3 regions of the Vogesella oryzagri genome follow, and region 1 is predicted to be linked to each of the others. Evidence: predicted binding sites of a transcription regulator. Region 1 holds the regulator's gene; each other region holds the start of a gene.
The links. The regulator sigma-54, encoded in region 1, starts transcription at its own class of promoters, with help from an activator protein. The targets are predictions, from matches to a motif close to CTGGCACGCTTCATGCTT.
Positions count from the first base shown of each region.

Region 2: the regulator sigma-54 is predicted to act here: its motif matches at 6,308-6,325, upstream of ABNW52_RS03630 (pilin).
Region 3: the regulator sigma-54 is predicted to act here: its motif matches at 2,274-2,291, upstream of flgJ (flagellar assembly peptidoglycan hydrolase FlgJ).

Region 1 is NZ_JBEFLD010000008.1:105,613-113,707, forward strand. Features, by position in the region: gene ABNW52_RS15395 (monovalent cation:proton antiporter family protein) at 1-924, opposite strand, end outside; gene ABNW52_RS15400 (KpsF/GutQ family sugar-phosphate isomerase) at 1,024-1,998, shown strand; gene kdsC (3-deoxy-manno-octulosonate-8-phosphatase KdsC) at 2,007-2,531, shown strand; gene lptC (LPS export ABC transporter periplasmic protein LptC) at 2,528-3,094, shown strand; gene lptA (lipopolysaccharide transport periplasmic protein LptA) at 3,084-3,599, shown strand; gene lptB (LPS export ABC transporter ATP-binding protein) at 3,596-4,324, shown strand; gene ABNW52_RS15425 (RNA polymerase factor sigma-54) at 4,331-5,749, shown strand; gene hpf (ribosome hibernation-promoting factor, HPF/YfiA family) at 5,811-6,140, shown strand; gene ABNW52_RS15435 (PTS sugar transporter subunit IIA) at 6,272-6,730, shown strand; gene hprK (HPr(Ser) kinase/phosphatase) at 6,723-7,679, shown strand; gene rapZ (RNase adapter RapZ) at 7,660-8,095, shown strand, end outside.
Region 2 is NZ_JBEFLD010000002.1:191,413-199,507, forward strand. Features, by position in the region: gene ABNW52_RS03595 (sulfurtransferase) at 1-827, shown strand, start outside; gene ABNW52_RS03600 (alpha/beta hydrolase) at 948-1,544, opposite strand; gene ABNW52_RS03605 (exodeoxyribonuclease III) at 1,544-2,317, opposite strand; gene pyrE (orotate phosphoribosyltransferase) at 2,388-3,032, shown strand; gene ABNW52_RS03615 (hypothetical protein) at 3,077-3,397, opposite strand; gene ABNW52_RS03620 (PglL family O-oligosaccharyltransferase) at 3,473-5,275, opposite strand; gene ABNW52_RS03625 (pilin) at 5,369-5,788, opposite strand; gene ABNW52_RS03630 (pilin) at 5,829-6,263, opposite strand; gene bioA (adenosylmethionine--8-amino-7-oxononanoate transaminase) at 6,527-7,885, shown strand; gene ABNW52_RS03640 (hypothetical protein) at 7,958-8,095, shown strand, end outside.
Region 3 is NZ_JBEFLD010000001.1:482,482-490,576, reverse strand. Features, by position in the region: gene flgK (flagellar hook-associated protein FlgK) at 1-1,273, opposite strand, end outside; gene flgJ (flagellar assembly peptidoglycan hydrolase FlgJ) at 1,324-2,208, opposite strand; gene ABNW52_RS02425 (flagellar basal body P-ring protein FlgI) at 2,340-3,437, opposite strand; gene ABNW52_RS02420 (flagellar basal body L-ring protein FlgH) at 3,452-4,132, opposite strand; gene flgG (flagellar basal-body rod protein FlgG) at 4,151-4,930, opposite strand; gene flgF (flagellar basal-body rod protein FlgF) at 4,958-5,695, opposite strand; gene flgE (flagellar hook protein FlgE) at 5,722-7,002, opposite strand; gene ABNW52_RS02400 (flagellar hook assembly protein FlgD) at 7,021-7,710, opposite strand; gene flgC (flagellar basal body rod protein FlgC) at 7,731-8,095, opposite strand, start outside.

The sequences.
Region 1 (8,095 bases):
GACGATCAGCAGCTTCAGCGGAATCAGCAGGAACAGCATCAGCAGAATGCTGCCGGACTCGGCAAACAGCACGTTCACATCCAGCCGCATGCCCACGGTGATGAAGAAGAAACCCAGCAGGATGTCGCGGAACGGCTTGATGTCCTCTTCCACCTGGAAGCGGTACTCGGTTTCCGAGATCAGCATGCCGGCGACAAAGGCGCCCAGCGCCAGTGACAGGCCGGCCAGCTGGGTGATCAGCGCCACCCCCAGCGTCACCAGCAGCACATTGATCATGAACAGCTCGCCGGAACGCTGCCGCGCCACCAGGTGAAACCAGCGCCGCATCAGCTTCTGGCCAAACACCAGCAGCAGGCTGAGCACCAGCACCACCTTGAGCAGCGCCAGCCCCAGATCCAGCCAGATGCGGTCAGAGTTGGCCGCAAACGCCGGCAGCAGGATCAGCAGCGGCACCACGGCGATGTCCTGAAACAACAACACCCCCATCGCCAGCTGGCCATGCGCCTGCGGCAGCTCCAGCCGCTCGGACAACAGCTTGCTGACAATGGCGGTGGACGACATCACCAGCGCGGCGGCCACAGCAAAGCCGCTCAGCGCGCTGCTGTTCATGATGCCGATCACCCCGCCCACCAGCAGCATGGTCAGCAGCACCTGCGCCAGCCCGAGGCCAAACACCAGGTGGCGCATGGCCTTGAGCTTGGCCAGCGAGAACTCCAGGCCGATGGAAAACATCATGAACACGATGCCGATTTCGCCGAGGAACTCGGTTTCCGGCCCTTCCGGCACCAGATGCATCACACCGGGGCCCGCCAGAAAGCCCACCACCAGATAGCCCAGCATCGCGGGCACGCGCAATTTTCGGCAGGCGGTCACGGCCAGCACGGCCACCAGCAATACCATCACAACGGGAAACAAGGAATGCATCGTGTCGGGAAACTCCTGGCGCTTTGTCGCGCCCAAGCAAAAATTGCACCTGCGGGATTAGTGCCTGATTATAAGCTGATATAATTACTGGCTATGGATATTGCGCTCAAACAACAGCGTCTTGCGCTGGCACGCGAGGTGTTGCACACCGAAGCCGACGCCATCATCGCCCTGTCGGATCGACTAGGCGACGATTTTCTCGCCGCGGTAGAACTGGTACTGCAGTGCCAGGGTCGCGTGGTGGTCACCGGCATCGGCAAGTCCGGCCATATCGGCAACAAGATTGCCGCCACGCTGGCCAGCACCGGCACGCCCTCGTTCTTCATGCACCCGGCCGAAGCCGCGCATGGCGACCTGGGCATGATTACCGAACGCGACATCATGCTGGCGCTGTCGAACTCCGGCGAAAGCGCGGAAGTCATCGCCCTGCTGCCGGCGGTGAAGCGCAAGGGCATCCCCATCATCTCGCTGACCGGCCGCCCGCAGTCCACGCTGGCGCGCGAATCCAGCGTGCACCTGGATGCAGCGGTGGACAAAGAAGCCTGCACCCTGGGACTGGCGCCCACCACCAGCACCACCGCCGCGCTGGCGCTGGGCGATGCGTTGGCAGTCACCCTGCTGGATGCGCGCAACTTCAAACCGGAAGACTTCGCGCTGTCGCATCCGGGCGGCAGCCTGGGACGGCGCCTGCTGGTGCACATCAGCGACCTGATGCACAGCGGCGAGGCCCTGCCGCGCATCGTTAGCGGCAGCTCGTTGAAAGAGGCGCTGCTGGAAATGACGCGCAAGGGCCTGGGCATGACTGCGGTAGTGGATGGCGACGGCAACCTGCTCGGCATCTTCACCGATGGCGACTTGCGCCGCACGCTGGATCGCACCCTGGATCTGGCCGGCCTGCGCATCGACGACGTGATGACGCCCAAGCCACGCACCATTGCGGCCAACCTGCTGGCGGTGGAAGCGGTCAAGGAAATGGAACAACGCAAGATCAACGGCCTGCTGGTGGTAGACCAGCAGGGGCGCCTGGCAGGCGCACTCAACATGCACGACCTGCTCAAGGCAGGCGTGGTATAGGACTAGCCATGCAACCGATTACCGAACTGGCCAAACAGATCAAGCTGCTGATCATGGATGTGGATGGCGTGCTGACCGATGGCCGCATCTTCATCACCGCCAGCGGCGAAGAGCTGAAAGCCTTCAATACACTGGATGGCCACGGCCTGAAAATGCTGCAGTCCACCGGCGTGCAGCTGGCCATCATCACCGGCCGCGCCGCTCCCGGCGTTGCCCACCGCGCGCGCGGCCTAGGCATCGACCATTACTACGAAGGCGTGCACGACAAGCGTGGCGTGTTCGCCGAGCTGCTGGCCAAAACCGGCCTGCAAGCCGAACAGTGCGCCTATATCGGCGATGACGTGGTGGACTTGCCGGTAATGTCGCGCGTCGGCTTTGCCGTGGCAGTGCCGGATGCGCCCAGCTTCGTGCGCCAGCATGCCCACTTCGTTACCGGCAGCCAGGGCGGCAGCGGCGCGGTACGCGAGCTGTGCGAGCTGATCCTGCAGGCGCAGGGCAATTACGAACGGCTGATGGCGGCGTACCTGGCATGAAAAGTCGCGCCGGCAAACTGTTCCCGCTGGGCCTGCTGCTGGGCATGGGCCTGATCGCGTCCTGGCTCAATGTGCTGACGCAGTGGCAACAGCCGGTCCAGCGCGAGCTCAACCCGGACAAGCCGGAATACACCATCGAAGAAGTCAGCGCCAAGCGCTTCGACGAGCAGGGCCGCCCGTGGCAACAGCTCACGGCCACCCAGATGTGGAAGCTGCCCAAGGTGAACACGGTGTACTTTACCGAGCCGGAACTGCAGCAGTTCAGCCAAGGCCAGGCGGATTACCGCATTACTGCCGACAATGGCCGCTATAACAAACCGCAGGACGTCGCCGATTTCTCCGGCCGCGTACACCTGCAGCGCGCGCCGCAGGCCGGCAAGCCGGCCATGCACCTGCAAACGCCGTCGCTGCGCCTAGACAACCGCAGCCAGACTGCCAGCAACCATGCGCCGCTGGTCCTGGACTACGGCACCTCGCAGATCCGCGCGGTAGGCTTTATCTACAATCACCAAGCCGGGCAGCTGAAACTGCTGTCCCAAGTAAGGATGCACTATGCGCCATAGCCTGATGCTTGCACTGGCCCTGTGCTGTGCTGCGGCCAACGTTTACGCCGAAAAGGCAGACAGCAGCAAACCCATCGAACTGGCGGCGGATCGCGGTTCGCTGGACCAGAAACAGGGCATCAACATCCTGGAGGGCAATGTGGTCGCCACCCAGGGCACGCTCAGCATGCGTGCCGACAAGACCATTGTCACCCGCGACGCCCAGGGCAACCAGACGCTGCAGGCCTTTGGCAACCAGGCACAGTTCCGCCAGAAGCTGGACGGCAAGAACGAGTACATCGAAGGCCAGGCCAACCGCGTGGACTACACCAGTGTCACCAACCAGGTGGTGCTGACCGGCAAGGCGCGCGTGAAGCGCGGTGCCGATCTGGTGACCGGTGAGCAGATCACCTACAACACCGTGACCGAGATCTACCAGGTAATGGGTGGCAGCCCGGCCGCCAGCGGTGGCACCAAGGGCCGCGTGACCGTGATCATCCAGCCCAAGCCGCAGGACAAGCCATGACGCAAAGCCGCCTGAGCATCCAGCACCTGAAAAAAACCTTCAAGAAGCGCACCGTGGTGCAGGACGTGTCGATGGACATCGCCAGCGGTGAAGTCATCGGCCTGCTCGGCCCCAACGGTGCCGGCAAGACCACCAGCTTCTACATGGTGGTGGGTCTGGTCGCCGCCGATGCCGGTGACATCACCCTCAACGGCGACACCATTACCCACCTGCCCATCCACAAGCGCGCCCGCCTGGGGCTGGGTTATCTGCCGCAGGAAGCCTCCATCTTCCGCAAGATGACGGTGGAGGAAAACATCCTGGCGGTGCTGGAAGTGGCCGGCTATCGCGGCGAACAGCTGGAAAACGAGCTGCAACTGCTGCTGGACGATCTGCACATTGATCACCTGCGCGACAGCAATGCCATGGCGCTGTCCGGCGGTGAGCGCCGCCGGGTGGAAATCGCCCGCGTGCTGGCCACCCGTCCGCGCTTCATCCTGCTGGATGAACCGTTTGCCGGCGTCGACCCGATCGCGGTCATCGACATCCAGAAGATCATTTCCTTCCTCAAGGAACGCGGCATCGGTGTACTGATTACCGACCACAACGTGCGCGAGACCCTGCGCATCTGCGACCGCGCCTACATCATCTCCGAAGGCCGCGTGCTGGCTTCCGGCCTGCCCGCCGAACTGGTCAGCAACGAACAGGTGCGGCAGGTTTATCTTGGCGAGCACTTCCACCTGTAAAGCGGCATGAAACAGTCCCTGCAGCTAAAAGTCAGCCAGCAACTGACCCTGACCCCACAATTGCAGCAGTCGATCAAGCTGCTGCAAATGTCCACGCTCGACCTCTCCACCGAGCTGGAGCGCTACCTGCTGGAAAACCCGCTGCTGGAACGCGCCGACGGCGACAGCCAGAGCGAACACGAGCCGGCAGAGGCACAGGTCAGCAACGAAGCCAGCAGCGACAGCAGCAGCACTGAAGACAGCCCGCGCGAGCGCGATGAAATGGAGCTGGGCGACTGGGGCAGCGGCGGCGGTGGCAGCGGCCGTGATGACGACGACGAATTCGACCCCATTCTCAACACCCCGTGCCGCCCGACGCTGCGCGAGCACTTGGCGGCACAGATCGGCGAAATGCCGTTGAGCCGCCGCGACAGCGCACTGCTGACCCTGCTGATCGAGGAGCTGGACGAAGACGGCTACCTCACCACGCCGCTGGACGAATTTGCCGCCAGCCTGCCGCTGGAACTGGACGTCGACACCGACGAGCTGGAGTACCTGCGCAAGCTGCTGCTGCAGTTCGAGCCGGTCGGCATCGGCAGCCGGCAGCTTGCCGAATTCTTGCAACTGCAGTTGGCCGCATTGCCGACATCCACGCCGTCACGCGAACTGGCGACCACCCTGGTGCGCGAGCACCTGGCCCTGTTGGGCAACCGCGACTTTGTACGCCTGAAGAAACTGCTGAACGTGGGCGAGGCCGAACTGCGCGCCGCCCACCAGCTGATCTCCACCCTGCGGCCGCGGCCGACCAGCGGTTTCGACCAGGGCGAGACCCACTACGTGGTGCCGGATATCCACGTTGTCCGCCGCCGTGGCCGCTGGGTCGCCCAGCTCAACCGCAGCGTGCTGCCGAAACTGCAGGTCAACCAGCTCTATGCCGGCATGCTGCAACAGCGCGACAGCAGCCACAACCTCAGCGGCCAATTGCAGGAGGCGCGCTGGCTGGTGAAAAACATCCAGCAGCGATTTGACACCATCCTGAAAGTGTCGGAAGCTATCGTTGACAGGCAACAGGCGTTCTTTGAACACGGCGAAGTGGCAATGCGGTCCCTGATTCTGCGAGACATCGCGGATGAGCTGGGGCTGCATGAGTCAACGATTTCCAGGGTCACAACCCAGAAATACCTGCTGTGCAGCCGTGGCCTGTTCGAGCTCAAGTATTTCTTCGGTAATGCGCTGGAAACCGACAGTGGCGGCGAATGCTCCGCCACGGCCATCAAGGCGCATATCCGCCAGATTATCGATGCGGAAGACAGCAAAAAACCGCTGTCCGATAGTGCCATCGCCGATCGTCTCACGGCACAGGGCATACAGGTTGCCAGGCGCACCGTAGCCAAGTATCGTGAAGCTATGCAGATACCGCCAGTTAACCTTCGCAAAGCACTATAAGAGTGCTACGAAAACCCGGTACGGCCAGCCCGACCGTATCGTCAACAGAAGGAGTCAGGGTATGAACCTCAAAATTACCGGTCTACACCTCGAAGTTACCCCCGCCCTGCGCGATTTCATCGAGAGCAAACTGGAACGCATCACCCGTCACGTTGATAATGTTATCGGCGTAACCGTGACGCTGTCCGTGGATAAACTGGTACAAAAAGCGGAGGTCAATGTGCATCTGGCCGGCAAGGACATCCATGTCGAGGCAAACGATTCCGACATGTACGCCGCCATTGATTCCCTGATGGACAAACTGGACCGTCAGGTACTGAAGTTCAAGGAAAAACAGGGGGAGCATCGTAGTATTGCGCCACAGGCTGACGCCGCCGACGCGGCACTGTAAACCAGTCGCCAGCACAAATAACAACGGGAGCCACAGGCTCCCGTTTTTGCTGGCCTCCAGACACGCTGTTGCTATGGAAAACGGCGGACTCAGCGTAGAATGGCCGACGTTTTTCCGCCCCTAAAGACATCATGAGCTTGATCGGCAAGATTCTTCCCCAGTCGCACGTACTGGCGGACCTGGAGATCTCCAGCAAGAAGCGCCTGTTCGAACAGATCGGCCTCTTGGTTGAAAACAGTTTCGGCATTGCACGCAGCGATGTGTTCGACAGCCTGTTCGCCCGCGAAAAGCTGGGCTCTACCGGGCTGGGCCAGGGTGTCGCCATTCCGCATGGCCGCATCAAGGGCCTGAAGGACGCTACCGGCTTCTTCGTGCGGCTGAAAACCCCGATTCCATTCGAGGCCCCGGACGGCAAGCCGGTCAACCTGCTGTTCGTGCTGCTGGTACCGGAGCAGGCCACCGATCTGCACCTGCAGGTGCTGTCGGAACTGGCGCAATTGTTCTCCAGCCGCAGCCTGCGCGAGAAAATGTGCTGCGCCGATAACCTCACCCTGCACGCCCTGCTTTGCGAAGACAGCCACCATGCCTAATGTCAGTGTCCGCCGCCTGTTCCAGGACAATCAGCACAAACTCAATCTGAGCTGGATCGCCGGCAAATCCGGCTCCGACAACCTGATTTCCAACGACGAACAGCGGCCGACACAGGCGCTGGTCGGCCACCTCAACTTCATTCACCCCAACCGGGTGCAGGTGCTGGGTCTGGCCGAGGTGGAATACCTGGACAAACTGGAGCAGGCCGCCGCCCGCACCGCGCTGGACCAGCTGTTCCACAAGACCATGGCGGTGGTGATCGTTGCCAACGGCCAGACGGTGCCCAAGCTGCTGCAGGACTACTGCCAGAGCCACAGCGTGCCGCTGATGAGCACGCCGCTGGAAAGCCCGTACCTGATGGACGTGCTGCGCATCTACCTGGCGCGCGCCCTGGCCGTATCTACCGTGATGCACGGCGTATTTCTGGACGTACTGGAAATCGGTGTGCTGATCATGGGCGACTCGGCAATGGGCAAGAGCGAGCTGGCGCTGGAGCTGATTTCGCGCGGCCACGGCCTGGTGGCCGACGACGCGGTGGAGCTGTACCGCATCGGCCCGGAAACGCTGGAAGGCCGCTGCCCGCCGCTGCTGCGCGACTTCCTGGAAGTGCGTGGCCTCGGCATCCTCAACATCCGCACCATCTTCGGCGAAACCGCGGTACGCCCGAAGAAGGTGCTGAAGCTGATTATCCAGCTGATCAAGGCCAACGATCAGGCGATGCAGGCACTGGACCGGCTGAATATCCAATCCGAAACCCAGGACATCCTCGGCGTCACCGTGCGCAAGGTGATCCTCCCGGTGGCCGCCGGCCGCAACCTGGCGGTGCTGGTGGAAGCCGCGGTGCGCAACTACATCCTGCAGCTGCGCGGCATCGACAGCACCCGCGAATTCATCGACCGTCACACCAATCTGCTTCGGGACCAGGAACATGCAACTGATCCTGATTAGCGGCCTGTCCGGCTCCGGCAAGTCGGTGGCGCTGCGGGTGCTGGAAGACCTCGGTTATTACTGTGTGGATAACCTGCCGGCCACCATGCTGATGGACGCGCTCAAGCTGTACAGCGAGTTTGGCTACCAGCATATCGCCATCAGTGTCGACACCCGTTCTGCCCCCACGTTGGCCGCACTGCCCAAAGCCATCAGCGAGCTGAAAGGCGTTGTCTCCGACGTACGGCTGATTTACCTGGAAGCCACCAGCGAAGTGCTGGTGAAACGCTTCTCGGAAACCCGCCGCCGCCACCCGCTGTCCGGCAATGCCCTGACCGTGGAAGAGTGCATCCGGCTGGAGCGCGAGATGCTGGAGCACGTGGTAGACCTGGGCCACCGCATCGACACCAGCAACCTGTCCGCCAACGCGCTGCGCA
Region 2 (8,095 bases), on a different contig from region 1:
TCATCTCGGCAGCCCAGCTGCAACAGCTTGACCCGGCAGCACTGGTGATTCTCGATTGCCGCTTCCAGTTGGCCGATCCGGCCTACGGCCCGACCGTGTACGAAGCCGGCCACCTGCCGGGCGCCCAGTATCTGCACCTGGACTACCACCTGTCCGGTGCCAAGAACGGCAGCAATGGCCGCCACCCGCTGCCGGATGGCCAGCGCCTGGCAGTCAACTTCGGCGCGCTGGGCATCGGCCCGGACACCCAGGTAGTCGCCTACGACGACGCCGGCGGCATGTACGCCGCCCGCGCCTGGTGGCTGCTGCGCTGGCTGGGCCATGAAGCAGTGGCCGTGCTGGACGGCGGCTTTCAGGCCTGGCAGGCAGTGAATGGCGAGATCAGTACCGAAGTGCCGGAAAAGCGCAGCACCCGCTTCGTGATGCGCCCGGCGCTGGAAGACATCGTGGAGGTAGAACAACTGGCGGCCAATCTGGGCAAGCCGGGCTACCAGCTGGTGGATGCCCGCGCACCGGACCGCTTCGCCGGTCTCAACGAAACGCTGGACCCGGTGGGCGGCCATATTCCGGGCGCCCGCAACCGCTTCTTCCAGCTCAATCTGCAGGATGGCCAGTTCAAGCCGGCAGCCGCCCTGGCGGCGGAATGGCAGGCGCTGCTGGGCGACACTCCGGCCGATGAAGTGGTACTGTACTGCGGCAGCGGCGTCACCGCCTGCCACAACAAGCTGGCGTTGGAACATGCCGGTCTGAGCGGCGCCCGGCTGTACCCAGGCTCGTGGAGCGAGTGGTGCAGCGACAGCGAACGCCCGGTGGCCACCGGCACCTGAAGCGCACCCCGACTCGGCGGCCAGCGGCAGGCGCGGCAGCATTGCGCCCCTGTCGGTCCGCTACAAATAGAAAAGGTTGGCCGCATGCGGCCAACCTTTTGTTTGCGGCACCGCCGGATTTCAGCCCAGCATCAGCTGCTGGATCAGCTTCTGCCCCGCCTTCCAGTCGCCCAGCCCGCTGTGGCTGCCCATATGGCCGGCGTTGCCGGCATCCAGCAGCGTCACCCCCCAGCCCTGCGCCATCGCCTCGGCCGCGGCCCAGTCGCAGAACAAGTCATCGCGGCTGGCCACCAGCCGTACCGGCACCGGCAGGCGCAGCGCCTGCGGCGCCTCGAAGCCGGCAAAATCCGGCAGCGCCGCGCCCTCAGGCAGCTCGCCGCTGGCCAGCGCCCGCGCGGGGGTAATCGGCAGCGCCGGCGGCGCCACCAGCAGCACGCCCTGCACCTTGCGCTGCTGCTGCAGGCTGGCCTGCGCCAGCCACGCCACCACGGTGTGGCAGCCCAGGCTGTGCGCCGCCAGCACGACCTTGCCGGCGCAGTCGTCCACCGTGGCCGCCAGCCGATCCACCCATTCCGCACGGGTCGGATACAGCCAGTTGTCCTGCTCCACGCGGCGCGACAGCGGGTACAACATTTCCCAGTAGCTCTGCCAGTGCTGCGGGCCGGAGTCGCCCCAGCCCGGCACCGTCACCAGAAACACGTCATCGTCGTCCCACATTACAGGCTCCGTTCGTAATCCACTGTCAGCGGCGCGTGATCGGAGAACTTTTCATCCTTGTACACGCTGGCTGCACGCGCGGCATCCATCAGCCCCGGCGACACGATGTGGTAGTCGATACGCCAGCCCACGTCCTTGGCGTAGGCCTGGCCACGGTTGCTCCACCAGCTGTAGCCCGGCTGCTCCGGGTACAGCCGGCGCCACACATCGCTCCAGCCGCGGCCGAGCAGGTCGGTCATCCAGGCGCGCTCTTCCGGCAGAAAGCCGGAGTTCTTCAGGTTGCCTTTCCAGTTCTTGAGGTCGATCTCGTTGTGGGCGATGTTCCAGTCGCCGCAAATCACCACGTCGCGGCCGCTCTCGCGCAGGCTGTCCAGGTGCGGCATGAACACATCCAGGAACTGGAATTTCACCTGCTGGCGCTCATCGCTGCTGGAGCCGGACGGCAGGTACAGCGACACCACCGACAGCTTGCCAAAATCCAGCTGCAGGTAGCGGCCTTCGGCATCGATCCAGTCCACACCCAGCCCCTCCACCACCGCGTCCGGCTGGTGGCGCGTGTAGATACCGACGCCGCTGTAGCCCTTCTTCTCGGCGTAGTGGAAATAGCCGGTCATACCATCTGGCGCGCGCATGCGCTCGGACAGGTCACCGGCCTGCGCCTTCAGCTCCTGCAGACAGACAAAATCGGCGTTATGGCCGGCCAGCCAGTCGAAGAAACCTTTCTTGTCCGCCGAGCGGATGCCGTTGAGGTTGGCGGAAACGATTCGAAGCATGGGGTCTCCCGTGGTATCCTTGCCGGCGATTTTTTAGCCATGTCAAAGAGTTAGTGAAAGAGGATCTGTAATGAGCGATTTCCGTCAGGATTTTATTCGTTTTGCGCTGGACAAGCAGGTATTGCGCTTCGGCGAGTTTGTCACCAAGGCAGGACGGACCTCGCCCTACTTCTTCAACGCCGGCCTGTTCTATGACGGCGACAGCGTACTGCAACTGTCGCGCTTCTACGCGCAATCGATCAGCGCCAGCGGCATCGGCTTCGACATGATCTTCGGCCCGGCCTACAAGGGCATCATCCTGGCCGCCGCCGCGTCGATGGCACTGGCCGAACAGGGCCGCAACGTGCCGTTCGCCTACAACCGCAAGGAAGCCAAAGACCACGGCGAAGGCGGCACGCTGGTGGGCGCACCGCTGAAGGGCAAGGTGCTGATCATCGACGACGTGATCTCCGCCGGCACCTCGGTGCGCGAGTCGGTACAGCTGATCCGCGCCGCCGGTGCCGAACCGGCCGGCGTGGCCATCGCGCTGGACCGCATGGAACGCGGCAGCGGCGAGCTGTCGGCAGTGCAGGAAGTGGCGCGCGACTACAATCTGCCGGTAGTGGCCATTGCCAACCTGAACGATCTACTGGGCTTCCTGGCCGGCAGCCCGGAGCTTGCGGCCAACCTGGAGGCGGTCAGCGCCTACCGCGCCAAGTACGGCGTGCAGGGTTGATTCCGCGACTGCGGCAATAAAAAACCGGGGCATGCCCCGGTTTTTTATTGTGCTGCTTCCTTCTGCTGCCAAGCCTGCTGCAACTGGCGGGTGGCCTGCTCCAGCTCGACATCGGCAGCCTGCTTGCCAGCCTGCGCCTGCTGCAATTGCTGCTGACTCTGCTGCAGCTGCTGCTGCGCACTTGCAAGCTTCTGCTCAGCATCTTTCAGCGCCTGCTCAGCCGCCTGCAACTGTTTCAAAGCCTGCAGCTGGCGGCCATCTGCCGCCCGGAATGTCATCTGCGCGGCCAACAGTTGCTCGTCCACCGCCTGCGCCTGTGCCACACCAGCCAGTACCAGCAGCAGCACCGTGCTCCACCTGATCATGTCAACCTCACTACCTGCAAAACGCTAACCGCGACACGATACCACCGTGTCGCCATGGCAGCTATTGCCGATGTCCTAGCGGAAACGGGACAGGTCGGGAATCTGCGGACCGCGCACTGGCAAGTCTTTGGTGATCGCCTCCACGGCGACCAGATCCCCTCCTTGCTCTCGTGCCGCGACGGATCGCTGGGCAAGATCGATAAGCGGCTGTAGAGACGGATCGTTGGCCGCACGCAAACGCCACAGCAATTGCGGGCCATCTTTGGGGAAAGTGGCCAGTGCCATCAGCATGGCATCGCGCGCACCAGCCTGATCTCCCGACCAGCTACGCAACATCGCTAAATGACATAACAGCAACGGATATGGGCGATAAGCCACCAGTTGCTCGTAGTGCCGGCGCTTAAACTCAAGATCGTGATGGGATGGCTGTAGATAGTTGGACAGGCCCAACTCCGCCTCATAAGACCAAAAAAGATTGGGTGAGAGTGCTACCAGGCCATCAATATTTTTTTGATTGGTTTGTGCGTTACCACCAGGAAAAACACTGATTTGCAAAAAAGTGAACGCCTTCGCACCACTGACCAAATAGAAAACAGTCCCCACTAGCAGCAGCAATGTTCCAACACGGCGTAACGCAGGACGGACAGGGATACTTACTCCCTTTTGCGGTGACAGCGATAACACCACGAAAAACATCGCCAGAAATGGCAAATACCACAGTGGATACTCAAACATGGAATGCCCGAGAAGGGCAGCGGCAATCAGAATCAGAAAGGCATTTTCCGGTGTGGCCTGATCACGCCGCCAGTACGGTAACAGGCAAGCAGCAACCCCGATTGCCGCCAGTAGCGTCGCCGGAATCCCTGTTTCGCCCAATAGCTGGGTGACTAGGTTGTGGCTATGTGTAAACAAGGCATTTTCCGGGACTTTCCCTAAGCCGGCAAATGCCTCCAACCATACCGACTGGTAGGAAAAGCCACTAAATCCAACGCCAAACCATGGATACGCCTGAACTATCTGCCAAGCTTTTTCCCACTCTATCCGCCGGCGCGCACCAAAGCCGGCATCATTGATACGATCAAGACCAGTATTAATATCAAGCCCAGTCAGCCAAGAAGCAATGTAATGGCCGAATAGCTGAGCAGTAATGATCAACCCCGCACCGACCAACAGGCTGAGCAACACTTTACGATCACCGGATCGCCGCCACCACACCACAGCCACCAGCACCATCGCAACAGCATAGGCCAGCGGTAAACGGCCGCCGGACCATGCCATCACCACAGATAGCACCACCATGGCAGGCACGGCCAACCACGCACGCAAGCGACCAGTCATGCAGAGGTAGGCTGCAGCGATTACACCCCAGCTAAGAAACTGAGCAAACTGGTTGCGCTGACCAAAGTTGCCCATGATGTTGCTACGTGGGCTAGACGGGTCAACCAGCAAATAACCGTGGCCTAGGGGCGTCATACCCATCAACTGTGTAAAACCGATCAGCGCCTGCAGCAGCGCCGCAACCAGTATGCTGGTCGCCAATACCGTTACCACTACTTCGCGCCCCAGTTTGTGCTGGATGCCGTGAGTTTGTACAGCCCCCAGCGTTACAAGCAATACCGAGCCAGCTTCCGACAATGGCAGTTGATAAACATTACCAGAGCGCAGAATAAATGCCGGCAAAAAAACTAGTAGCCACCAACCGAGCAACCAAAGTAAGGCCCGCGGACTTTCATCGTGTTTTGCGACAAACAGCCCAGCAAATAGCGCCCCCCCCAGCAAGGCCAGCGTTAACGCATGTGTCCACCAATCGGCAGAGGGTATCGTGCGCGCATAATTAAAAAAAGGCACAGTTACCGCGAAAGCCAGGCACACCAGCATGCAACACGAAGCTAAATATGGGCGCATATCACATATCCAAAACAATCAAAAAAGGGTGCCGAAGCACCCTTTTACACCAACATCAAACATACATTAGCGGCAGTTGGCCGGCAGCCACTTAGTGTCCATAGCGGTACCACTTGCGGCACACTTCCAAGTAATGGAGCCACTACCTGCAGCTGGCTCCAAGGTTACCATTGCATTTGTGGCCACTTTTGCATTGTAGGTAATAGTAATCACACCACTAGTACCAACGATTACCGAGCTTACCGCATTACCGGTCGGGCTACTTGCCAAACCAGCAGACGCATTATTATCCGGCCAAATGCCATTCGCTGAAAAATATTCTGCGACGCCAGTCTTGGCCGCACCGGCCAGTTGCAAACCTTCCGATACGTGTGCACGCTTAGTGTAATCCTGATACGCCGGAATGGCGATGGCTGCCAGAATACCGATAATGGCCACCACGATCATCAGTTCGATGAGGGTAAAACCTTGCTGGGCTCGTTTCATAAATCACTCTCCTGAATCACTGCCACTTCAAAACGAACCATTAGCCCCGGCAGTTGGAGGGCAATAGCTGTACCAAATCATTGTCGCCACCACATAACCAACGGTAGCTACCGGAAACATCTGCCGCAGGCTGCAGCCAAACGTGGGCACCGCTTGCAACTTTTTCATTCAGCTTCATACGAATAATCGCTACGGTCCCGGAGGTTACCACCCGCAACTCGGTCACCGCCTCCCCCCAATTAACCACCGGGTCGGCCAGACCTGCACTGCTATTCGAACTCGGCCAGCTGTTGTTGGCCGCATGGTATTCCTCCACTGCCGTCTTGGCAGAGCCAGCCAGCGTGAAAGCTTCGGCCAGATGAGCGCGGCGGGTATAGTCCATGTAGGCCGGTAATGCCAGTGCTGCCAAGATGCCGATAATCGCCACCACCACCATCAGCTCGATCAAGGTAAACCCTGATTGCTCAAGTTTCATTCACCATGCTCCGCAAGCTGCCGATTTAGCGGCAGTGTGTTCAATAGCAAAATCGGGGCCAGTCTGACAAACACTCTACTGGCCTGGCTGGAAAACCGGTAAAAACATAGGCTAAGCAGCCCGTTACTACAGTGTTCTGGTGCTTTCCATCGCACTATCTGATCGCAAATCACCTGTCAAAGGCTGTCAACAAGTGACAATTTTTGTCAGCCATGGCAGCACACGCCTCTGCTAGCATGCCGCAACACCAGAAGGAGTACTCCATGTCGGACCTTTCCAGCCAGTGGTTGCAGCGCAGCCGCTCCGCCGTATGGCACCCCTGCACGCAGATGAAGCGTCATGAGCAGCTGCCCATCATTCCGATTGCCTGCGGCGATGGCGTGTGGCTGGAGGATTTCGATGGTAAACGATATATCGATAGTATCAGTTCATGGTGGGTAAATTTATTTGGCCATAATCATGCGCGCATCAAAAATGCCATTAAGGATCAACTGGACTCGCTGGAGCACGTGATCCTGGCCGGCTTTACCCACCGCCCGGTAGTGGAGCTGTCGGAAAAGCTGCACGAACTAAGCGGACTGGGCCATGCCTTTTATGCCTCCGATGGCGCCAGCGCCACCGAGATCGCGCTGAAGATGAGCTTTCATTGCTGGCGCAACTGCGGCCAACCTGACAAGCACCGCTTCGTCAGCCTGCAGCACAGCTACCACGGCGAAACGGCGGGCGCGCTGGCGGTCACCGACGTACCGCTGTTCTCCGCTACCTACGCCCCGCTGCTGCAAAGCAATCTGCGCGTGACGTCGCCGGACGCCCGCCTGGCCGCCGCAGGTGAAACGGCGGCAGATGTGGCGCTGCGCGCCATTGCCGATGTGGAGCAGCTATTCCAGCGCGAGGCTGCCAACATCGCCGCCATCATCGTTGAGCCGCTGGTGCAGGGCGCCGCCGGCATGCTGATGTATGACCCGCTTTATCTCACCCGCCTGCGCCAGTTGTGCGACCGCTATCACGTCCACCTGATTGCCGATGAAATTGCCGTCGGCTTTGGCCGTACCGGCACCCTGTTCGCTTGCGAACAGGCGGGCATCCGCCCGGACTTTCTGTGCTTGTCCAAAGGCATCACCGGCGGTTATCTGCCACTTTCCTGCGTTTTGACAGGCGACGATATCTATAACGCGTTCTACGATGATGATGTGGGGCGCGGCTTTTTGCACTCACACAGCTATACCGGCAATGCCTTGGCCTGTCGGGCAGCGCTGGAAGTACTGGCCATTTTCGAAGACGAAAATGTACTGGCGCGCAATGCCGAAAAGGCCGGGCAATTCAATCAACACCTAACCTGGCTGCACACCACGCCGGGCATTCGTCATGTCCGCCAGCGCGGCATGATCTGGGCATTTGATGTGGATAATGCGCGCAGCGACTTCAGCCAGGCCTTCTTCCGCGCCATGCTGGATCGCGGCTGCCTGACGCGCCCGATCGGCAATACCGTGTACTTTATGCCACCGTATGTGCTGGAAGACAGCCACATGCGACAGTTGTCGGATAGTACGCAGGAGGTGCTGGCACTGCTGTGGCAGGATAGTGTGGCCTCGCGCAGCCAGCAGGACACGCCCTTACCCTAGACAAAATTTGCCAATCGCATAAACGGCAGTAAACTCTGCCGCTTAGACAAACCCGAAAACGACAGGTTGAGCATGCTGAAATTGTCCATCGCCCCCACTTACCTGGACGCTACGCTGGCGATGTCCGATCTGCCGCAACTGGATAGCTGGTTGCGACAGCGTCCACTGAGCCAGCCACTGGAATGCGCCGAGCAGCTGCGCCAGGCGCTG
Region 3 (8,095 bases), on a different contig from region 1:
CAAACGGCGTGGTGTTGTCCTGGTGTAGATAGGCCTCCTGCCACACCGAACTGATCACCGGCTTGGTGATGGAACCATCGGCACTGACCTGCGAAGTGGCAATCACGCCAGAAGACATCGCCAGCTGCGCCGGGTTGCCGACTTTCACCGCCATGTGTGCAACCGCCAGCTGCATTGCCAGCGCTTCGTCGGTGATGTTGGTGGCGTTTTCCGCCGTCAGCCGCTCCTGGCTCAAGTCCTGGAACAAACCACCATCCTGCGCCATGTACGGGCCAGAAGGCGTGGCCGGATCAAGATAATGCTGCGTGGCCGCCTGCTGGTACTGGCCGGTCAGATCCACCCCCAGCGCATGCTGGCGGTTCACCGCATCGGTAAATTCGACAGCCAGGTTGCCCAGGTCGATCTGCACGCGCGGAATATCCTGCTCCAGCAGCTGCAGATAGCCTTGCAGTGCACCGCCCCGGATATCCGTGTAACTGATCTGGGTATCCGGTGTGAACTGGTTATCCAGCATCACCTTGGTCGAGCTCTGCGTGGTCTGGGTATACAGTTTGGACGAGCTCGGCCCCACCACCAGCGCCTGGCCGCTGTCGAGGAAGACGTTGTAGTTGCCGTCATCCGACTGCACCACGTTGACGTTAACCAGCTTGCCAAGATCGACCACCAGCTTGTCGCGCTGGTCCAGCAGATCGTTCGGCACCTTGGCAGAGCCATCCGACAGGATGGTGATCTGGCGATTGATCTTGGCCAGATTCTCGGTCAGGGTATTGATCTGGTTGACCGACACATCCACCGAGCTGCGCAGGTTCTGGCGCAATTCCTCAATCTGGCTGTTGGTGGTCTGAAAGCGGTCCACCAGCGCCTGCGCCTCGCTCAGCACTACCTGGCGGGTGGCAATCGAGGTCGGGTTGGCCGCCGCAGTCTGCATGGCGGTAAAGAACTGCTGCACCGAGGCCATGATGCCGGTGGAGCTGTCGGTCAGCATATTGTCGATGGTGCCCAGCGCATTCTGCTGCGCCTGCAGCGAGCTGATGGTGGAGGTGGAGGTACGCAGCTCCACCTCGACAAACTGGTCGAACATGCGGCTGACGCTGGCGATGTCGGCGCCCTGCCCCAGAAAGCCGAAACCGTTGTACTGTGGCAAGGCAGCTTTTTGTGACACCACCTGACGCGAATAACCATCGGTATTCACGTTGCTGATGTTATGGCTGGTGGTTTCCAGGTTCACCCTGGCCGCAGATACGCCGCTCGCACCCAGATTCAACAGATTCATCTTGCTCTCCTTACTACTTTATATCGGCAGCGTGGCCGTAAATTGAAGCCTTACAGGGCGACAACACTCTTGGCCACTGCCTGCAGCTTGGCGGCGTAAGCCGGATCCGTGGCATAACCGCCACGCTGTAGCGCTTGCGCATAAGCGCCGAAATCATTGCCTTGATTCAATGCCGACCGATAGCGCGGGCTGGTTTCGATCAGCTGCGCGTAGTCGTCGAAGGCCTGGCCATAGGACTGGTAGGCACGGAAACTTTCCACCTGCTTTTTCGCCTTGCCCGACTCGTACTCGGTAGTCAGCGCCGCCACCGAGCCCCCCTGCCAGTTACCAGCAGCCTTGATACCAAACAAATTGAAGCTGTTCTGGCCATCCGGCTGTCGCAGCATGCGCCGTCCCCAGCCGGACTCCAGAGCAGCGTGCGCCACCAGCACTTCCGGCGCTACCCCCAACCGTTCCGCCGCACGGCGGGCATGCGGCAGCATGGCCGCCACAAAGCCATCCTTATCGCCGGGCAGCGGATCGCCCGCAGCAAGTTGTGCCGTGGTGGCTGCCGCGGCAGCACCCGCATTGACACTCTCACCATAGGCCTGGCGCAGCTGCGCCTGGGATACCACCGGCGGCAATTGCACGGCAACCGGCGGCAGATCTTGCTGGCCGTCGGACAGATTTGCCGCTCGCATCAGCTGCTGCGTCAGCACATTGGCCAAGCCCATACCGCCGGACTGGATCATGCCCTGCACCAGCTGCTGGTCATACATGCCGCGGAACGTGTCCATCTCGCCGGAATCCTCATCACCGCCCAGCGAGTTCTCCCGCATGGCCGACATCAGCTGGCTCAGCAGCAGGCCCTCGAATTGCCCAGCCACCGCCCGCATCGCCGCCTTGGGGTCTTTGCGCGTCAGCTCGGCAATGCCCTGCGTTGAGGCAGGGTCCATTACCAATCGGTTGGGAAGTGTGGGCAGGGCCATACGAAGGTGCTCCGGTAACAGTCACCCGTTTACAGCAAAAAGCGGGCCAACAAAAAACAGCACCCGCAGGTGCTGTTTTTTGTTGGCCGCAAGCCGTGTCAGATGATCTGCAGATCGGCCTTCAGCGCGCCGGAGGATTTCATCGCCTGCAGGATGGAAACCAGGTCCTGCGGCGTCGCCCCCACGGTGTTGAGCGCGTTCACCACCTGCGACAGCGAGGCACCGCCCGGCAGGTTGATGACCTTGCCGGCATCCGCCTTGATCGCGACATTGGCCTGGTTGGTGGTGACGGTATTGCCACCACTCAGCGGCGGCGGCTGGCTGACCCCGGGAGTATTGCTCACGGTGACAGACAAATTGCCGTGCGCAATGGCACACGGCTCCAGCTTCACCGCCTTGTTCATCACGATGGAGCCGGTACGGGCGTTGATAATCACCAGCGGCGTATCCTCGCCCGGCTCCACGTTAATGTTTTCTAGCCGAGACAAAAACTGGATGCGGCTGTTGCTGTCCTGCGGCGCCCGCACCTCTACCGAGGCGCCATCCAGCGCGCGGGCGGTGTTGGCACCAAACTCGCGGTTCACCGCCATCACCACGCGGTTGGCGGTGGTGAAATCCGACTCCTGCAGGTTCAGCATCACCACTTCGCTGCTGGCAAAGGCATTCGGCACTTCGCGCTCGATGGTGGCACCCGCCGGGATGCGGCCAACGCTCAGGTGGTTGACCTGCGCCTTGCTACCGCCCGAGGCGGCACCGGCGCCGCCCACCACCACATTACCCTGCGCCAGCGCATAGATCTGACCATCCGCGCCCTTTAGCGGCGACAGCAGCAGCGTGCCGCCCTTCAGGCTCTTGGCATCGCCAATCGACGATACCGTGACATCCAAAGGTTGGCCGCGCCGGCCAAACGGCGGCAGCACGGAGGTCAGCGACACCGCGGCCACATTCTTGGGGTCGAGCTTGGTACCAACCGGCACCTGAACCCCCAGCTGGTTGAGCATATTGGCCAGCGACTGGGTGGTGAACGGCGACGAGCCGGACTTGTCACCACTGCCATCCAGCCCCACCACCAGACCGTAGCCAAGCAGCGGGTTGGAACGCACCCCCGCCACACTGCTAATTTCCTTCAGCCGCTGCGCCGCCTGTGCATTGACACACAGCAGGCTTGCCAGCAACAGCACCAGCCATCGTTTCATGTTTGTTTTCCGCCTCAGAACGGCATCACCGCCAGGAAGATCTTCTGCAGCCAGCCCACATCGTTGTAAGAGCGGCTGCGCCCCTGGTTGATCTGCTCGATGCGCGCATCGGCCAGCCGCGTCGATTCAATCGTGCGGTTCTGGGCAATGTCACGCGGATTCACCACCCCGGACAAACGCACGAACTCGTGCTCGCTGTTGACCTTGACCTGTTTTTCACCACTGACCAGCAAATTGCCATTCGGGTAGACATCGATCACCGTCACCGTAATCGTGGCCTGGAAGCGGCTGCTATTGGAGCTGCTGGTCTTGCCAGATTCACTGGCCGAGCCGCTGCCCGTCAGCGAGGTACCGGCCAGTTTTTTCTCCAGCGCACCCGGCACAAACGGCAGCGACAGCGAGGCACCGACGGAGCCATCGATGCTGGATTGGCGGTTGCCGGCCGAATCTTCCTTGTTCGAGGAGGTCGAGCTTTCGCTGATGGTAACGGTCAGGATGTCGCCGACACGCAATGGTACCTTGTCCTCGAAAAACGGCTGAAAACTGCCGGACTGGAAGATGGAGCCTTGCGGAAGAACCGCCGCCGGCTGCCCCTGCGGGCGCAGCGACATCGGTTGCTGGGTAATGGGTGGCGCCTGGGTACTGCATGCCGTCAGCACCAGCAGAGACAACAACAACGGCAGCAGTTTTTTCATCACCATCCCCCTAATCGATTACAGCTGCGTCAGGCGCTGCAGCATTTCATCCGACGTCTTGATGGCACGCGAGTTCATTTCGTACGCCCGCTGCGCCTGAATCATGCCCACCAGCTCCTCGGCCACGTTGACGTTGGATTCCTCGAGAAAACCGGATTTGATTGCGCCAAAGCCCAGCAAGCCGCCGGTACCGGCAACCGGCGCACCCGATGCGGTGGTTTCGCGGTAAAGATTGCCGCCCAGGCTTTCCAGCCCGGCCGGATTGATGAAGTCCGCCAGCTCCAGCTGGCCGGCATCCACTCGCGTGGTATCACCCGCCGGGATATAGGAAATCGTGCCGTCGGCAGCCACCTGGAAGCCGGTGCCGTCCGGCACCGTGATTTCCGGCTGCAGCGGGTAACCTTCCGCCGTTTCCAGCCGGCCGGTGGGGCCGCGCTGGAACTGGCCATTGCGGGTGTAGGCGGTTTCGCCATCCGGGGTGGTGACCTTGAAGAAGCCGCGGCCATTCACCGCCAGATCGAACACATTGTCGGTAGTCGACAGGCCACCCTGGGTATGCACCCGCGCCGTGGCCGTGGCCGCCGAGCCCAGACCGACATGCAGGCCGGTCGGCAGCTCTTCGCCAGTCTGCAAACGCGAGCCGGGTTCACGCAGCGTCTGGTACATCAGGTCTTCGAACACGGCATTGCTGCGCTTGAAGCCCTTGGTGCCTACGTTGGCCAGGTTGTTGGAAATCACGTCCAGCCGAAACTGGCTGGATTCCATACCGGTCTTGGCGATGTAGAGCGAACGCATCATGGTGTCGTTACCTGGCAATTTTTATCGTTACGCGTTCAGCGACAGAATCTGTGTCGCCTGGCGAGCATCCTGATCCGCGGTTTGCATCATGCGGACATTCAGGTCGTATTGTTTGGCGTGGCTGATCATCTGTACCAGGCTATCAACGGCATTGACGTTGCTGGCCTCCAGAAAACCGCTCTTTACCCGCACCGCCGGATCGGCATCGGCATCCTCGCCGTTGCTCTGGCGGAACAGGCCGTCGTCGCCTTTGTACATGGTGTTGGCCGGCGGGTTGACCAGCTTGATGCGGCCAACCTCCTGCGGTGCGCCGCCGTTGGCGGGGATGGCATAGACATAGCCGTCCTGACGCACATCCACCTTGTAGCCTTCCGGAATCTGCAGCGGGCCGGTTTCACCAGCAATTGCCATGCCAGTGCGCGTACGCATGGTTCCGGTCGCATCCAGCTCAAAACCGCCATTACGGGTGTAGGCTTCGCCGCCATCCGGCAACTGCACGGCAAAAAAACCCGGTGTGGTCACGGCAAAATCGAAATCATTGCCGGTTTGCTGCAACACACCCTGCGACATGTCATGGCCGATGGTGTTGTCCACCTGATAGATGCGGGTCGGCGCGCCATCGCCAACGACTGGCAGCGCGCGGAACGAGGCGAGGTCGGCCTTGAAGCCATTGGTGTGAACGTTGGCAAGGTTGTTGGCCGTGGTTGCCTGTTGCAAATCCACGTGCTTGGCACCATTCATTGCCAGATACAGCATCTTGTCCATTTAGTTCACACCCGTCAGATCAGTGGTTAGCGGAGGTTCAGCAGTGTCTGCAGCACCGAGTCCTGCGTCTTGATGGTCTGCGCGTTGGCCTGGTAGTAACGCTGTGCCACGATCATGTTGACCAGTTCCTGCGTGGTATCCACGTTGGAGTCTTCCAGCGCGCCGGACTGCAACGCGCCCAGGCCAGCGGAGTCGGGGCTGCCGACGGTCTTGGCACCGGCGCTGTCGGTGTACAGCCAGCGGTTGTCACCCACCGGGCGCAACCCCTGAGGATTGACGAAGTTGTACAGCTTGATGTGGCCAACGTTCTGTACATAACCGTTGGAGAAACGTGCACTCACCAGGCCGTCACCGCCGACGTTAACGCTGGCCAGACTACCCAGCGGGTAACCGTCATTATTCAGGCCGGTCACCGCAAACTCGCCAGCATATTGCGTGGTTTTGCTCAAATCGATGGTAATCGGGTTGGCCAACGTCACACCTTCAGCGACACCAATCTGGAAGGTCGGTGGCGTCGGGCTATTTAATTGCCCCAACGAATCGAAGGTGATCTGGTATGGCGCAGTAGCCGGTGCGGCAGTGCCATCAGCGTTGGTAACGGTACCACCATCAAGCTGGCGATACACATCCCAGGTATTGGTCCCGGCATTACGCTTCACGAAGAACACCGTCACTTCATGTGGCGAGCCGAAGTTGTCATAGAACTTGCTGGTATTGGTGTAGGAGTAGGAGCCACGCACCGTCACATCCGGCACATCGTAACCACCACCAGCCGTATAGGCGATTGCCGGGGTGCGGGTACTGTCGGCGTCCAGGTTGAAGCTCCAGTCGATATTGGTGGTGGCCTTGGCCACGCCCTGCGCCAGGTTGGAAATGCTCAACGGCCCTTCGGCGCCGATTTCGTTGCCGAAGGAGTCCAGCTGGTAACCAGTCAGGAAGTAACCGTTGTTTTCAAAGTAGCCATCCTTGTTCAGCTTGAACTGGCCGTTACGGGTATAGGCAGACACACCATCACCCGATTCGGCGGAATTCACCTGGAAAAAGCCCGGGCCGGAAATCGCCAGATCCAGCGGGTTTTGCGTGGTGGTGACGTTACCCTGGAAAAAACTCTGCGCCACGTTCACCGTCTGCACACCAATACCCACCTGGGTATTGCTGATCGCCGACAGGCTGTTGGCGTAGATATCGGCAAACTCGGCACGCGATTGCTTGAAACCAACCGTATTGGCGTTGGCAACGTTGTTACCGATCACATCCAGCGATTTACTGGCTGCATTCAGACCACTCAGACCTTGCTGAAAACCCATGATTCTCTCCTCGAACGCTTAAGCCGTAATCAATTCCACATCCGACAGGCCAACTCGCTGTCCGGAAGAAAGAACCAACTGGGGTTGTCCACTTTCAAATGCCACCGCACTGACCATATAACCTTGCAACGACGTTGCCTCCACTGCCGCACCGGCGTTGCTGGCGCTCACCTGCACGCTGTAGCTGCCGTCCGCTACCGTCGCGCCATTCATGTCCTTGCCATCCCAGCTGTAGCTGAGCATGCCGGCATCGCCACCCGCGATATCCATCGAGCGCAGCAACTTGCCATTGCTGTCGCGGATATCGATCGACACCTTGTCCGCCGGAGCCGACAGCTTCAGCAAGCCGGGCGCCGCACCATCCTTCAAGTTGAGCGCATTACCCTCCGCCAGCACCTTCTTGCCGATGACGCTGACCGCCGCCATCGACTGGCTGGCCAGCTGCGAATCCATCATCACCTTCAGCGTCGAATTGAGCTTTTCCAGGCCGGACACGGTGCTGATCTGCGACATCTGCGTCGTCATCTGGCTGTTGTCCATCGGATTGAGCGGATCCTGCGACTTCATCTGGGTGGTCAGCAGCTTCAGGAAGCGGTTCTGGATCTCTTCGGCGGAGGTCACGTTGGCCGCATTGTTCGACTGGCTACTGCCGCCGTTGATCTGGTCCAGAACCGTCTGGTTGTACTTGGTATTAGCAATGGTGGACATCACACTCTCCCGGCATCAGCTTACTGCCCCAGCTGCAAAGTCTTTTGCAGCAGGGTCTTGGCGGTATTCACAATTTCGACGTTGGTCTGGTAGGAGCGCGAGGCGGAAATCATGTCTGCCATTTCTTCCACCAGATTGACGTTGGACATCTTCACGTAGCCGTTCTCGTCTGCCAGCGGGTGGCCCGGCTGGTACTTCATGCGGAACGGCGAGGTATCTTCCTCTACCGCAGTGACACGCACACCAGCCACCTGCGGCACGTCGGCCTTTACCGGCGTGGCGGTAAACACCGCATGGCGCGCACGATAGGGTTCGCCGGTAGAACTGGTGGAGCTTTCCGCGTTGGCGATATTACTGGCCACCAGGTTCAGGCGCATCGACTGCG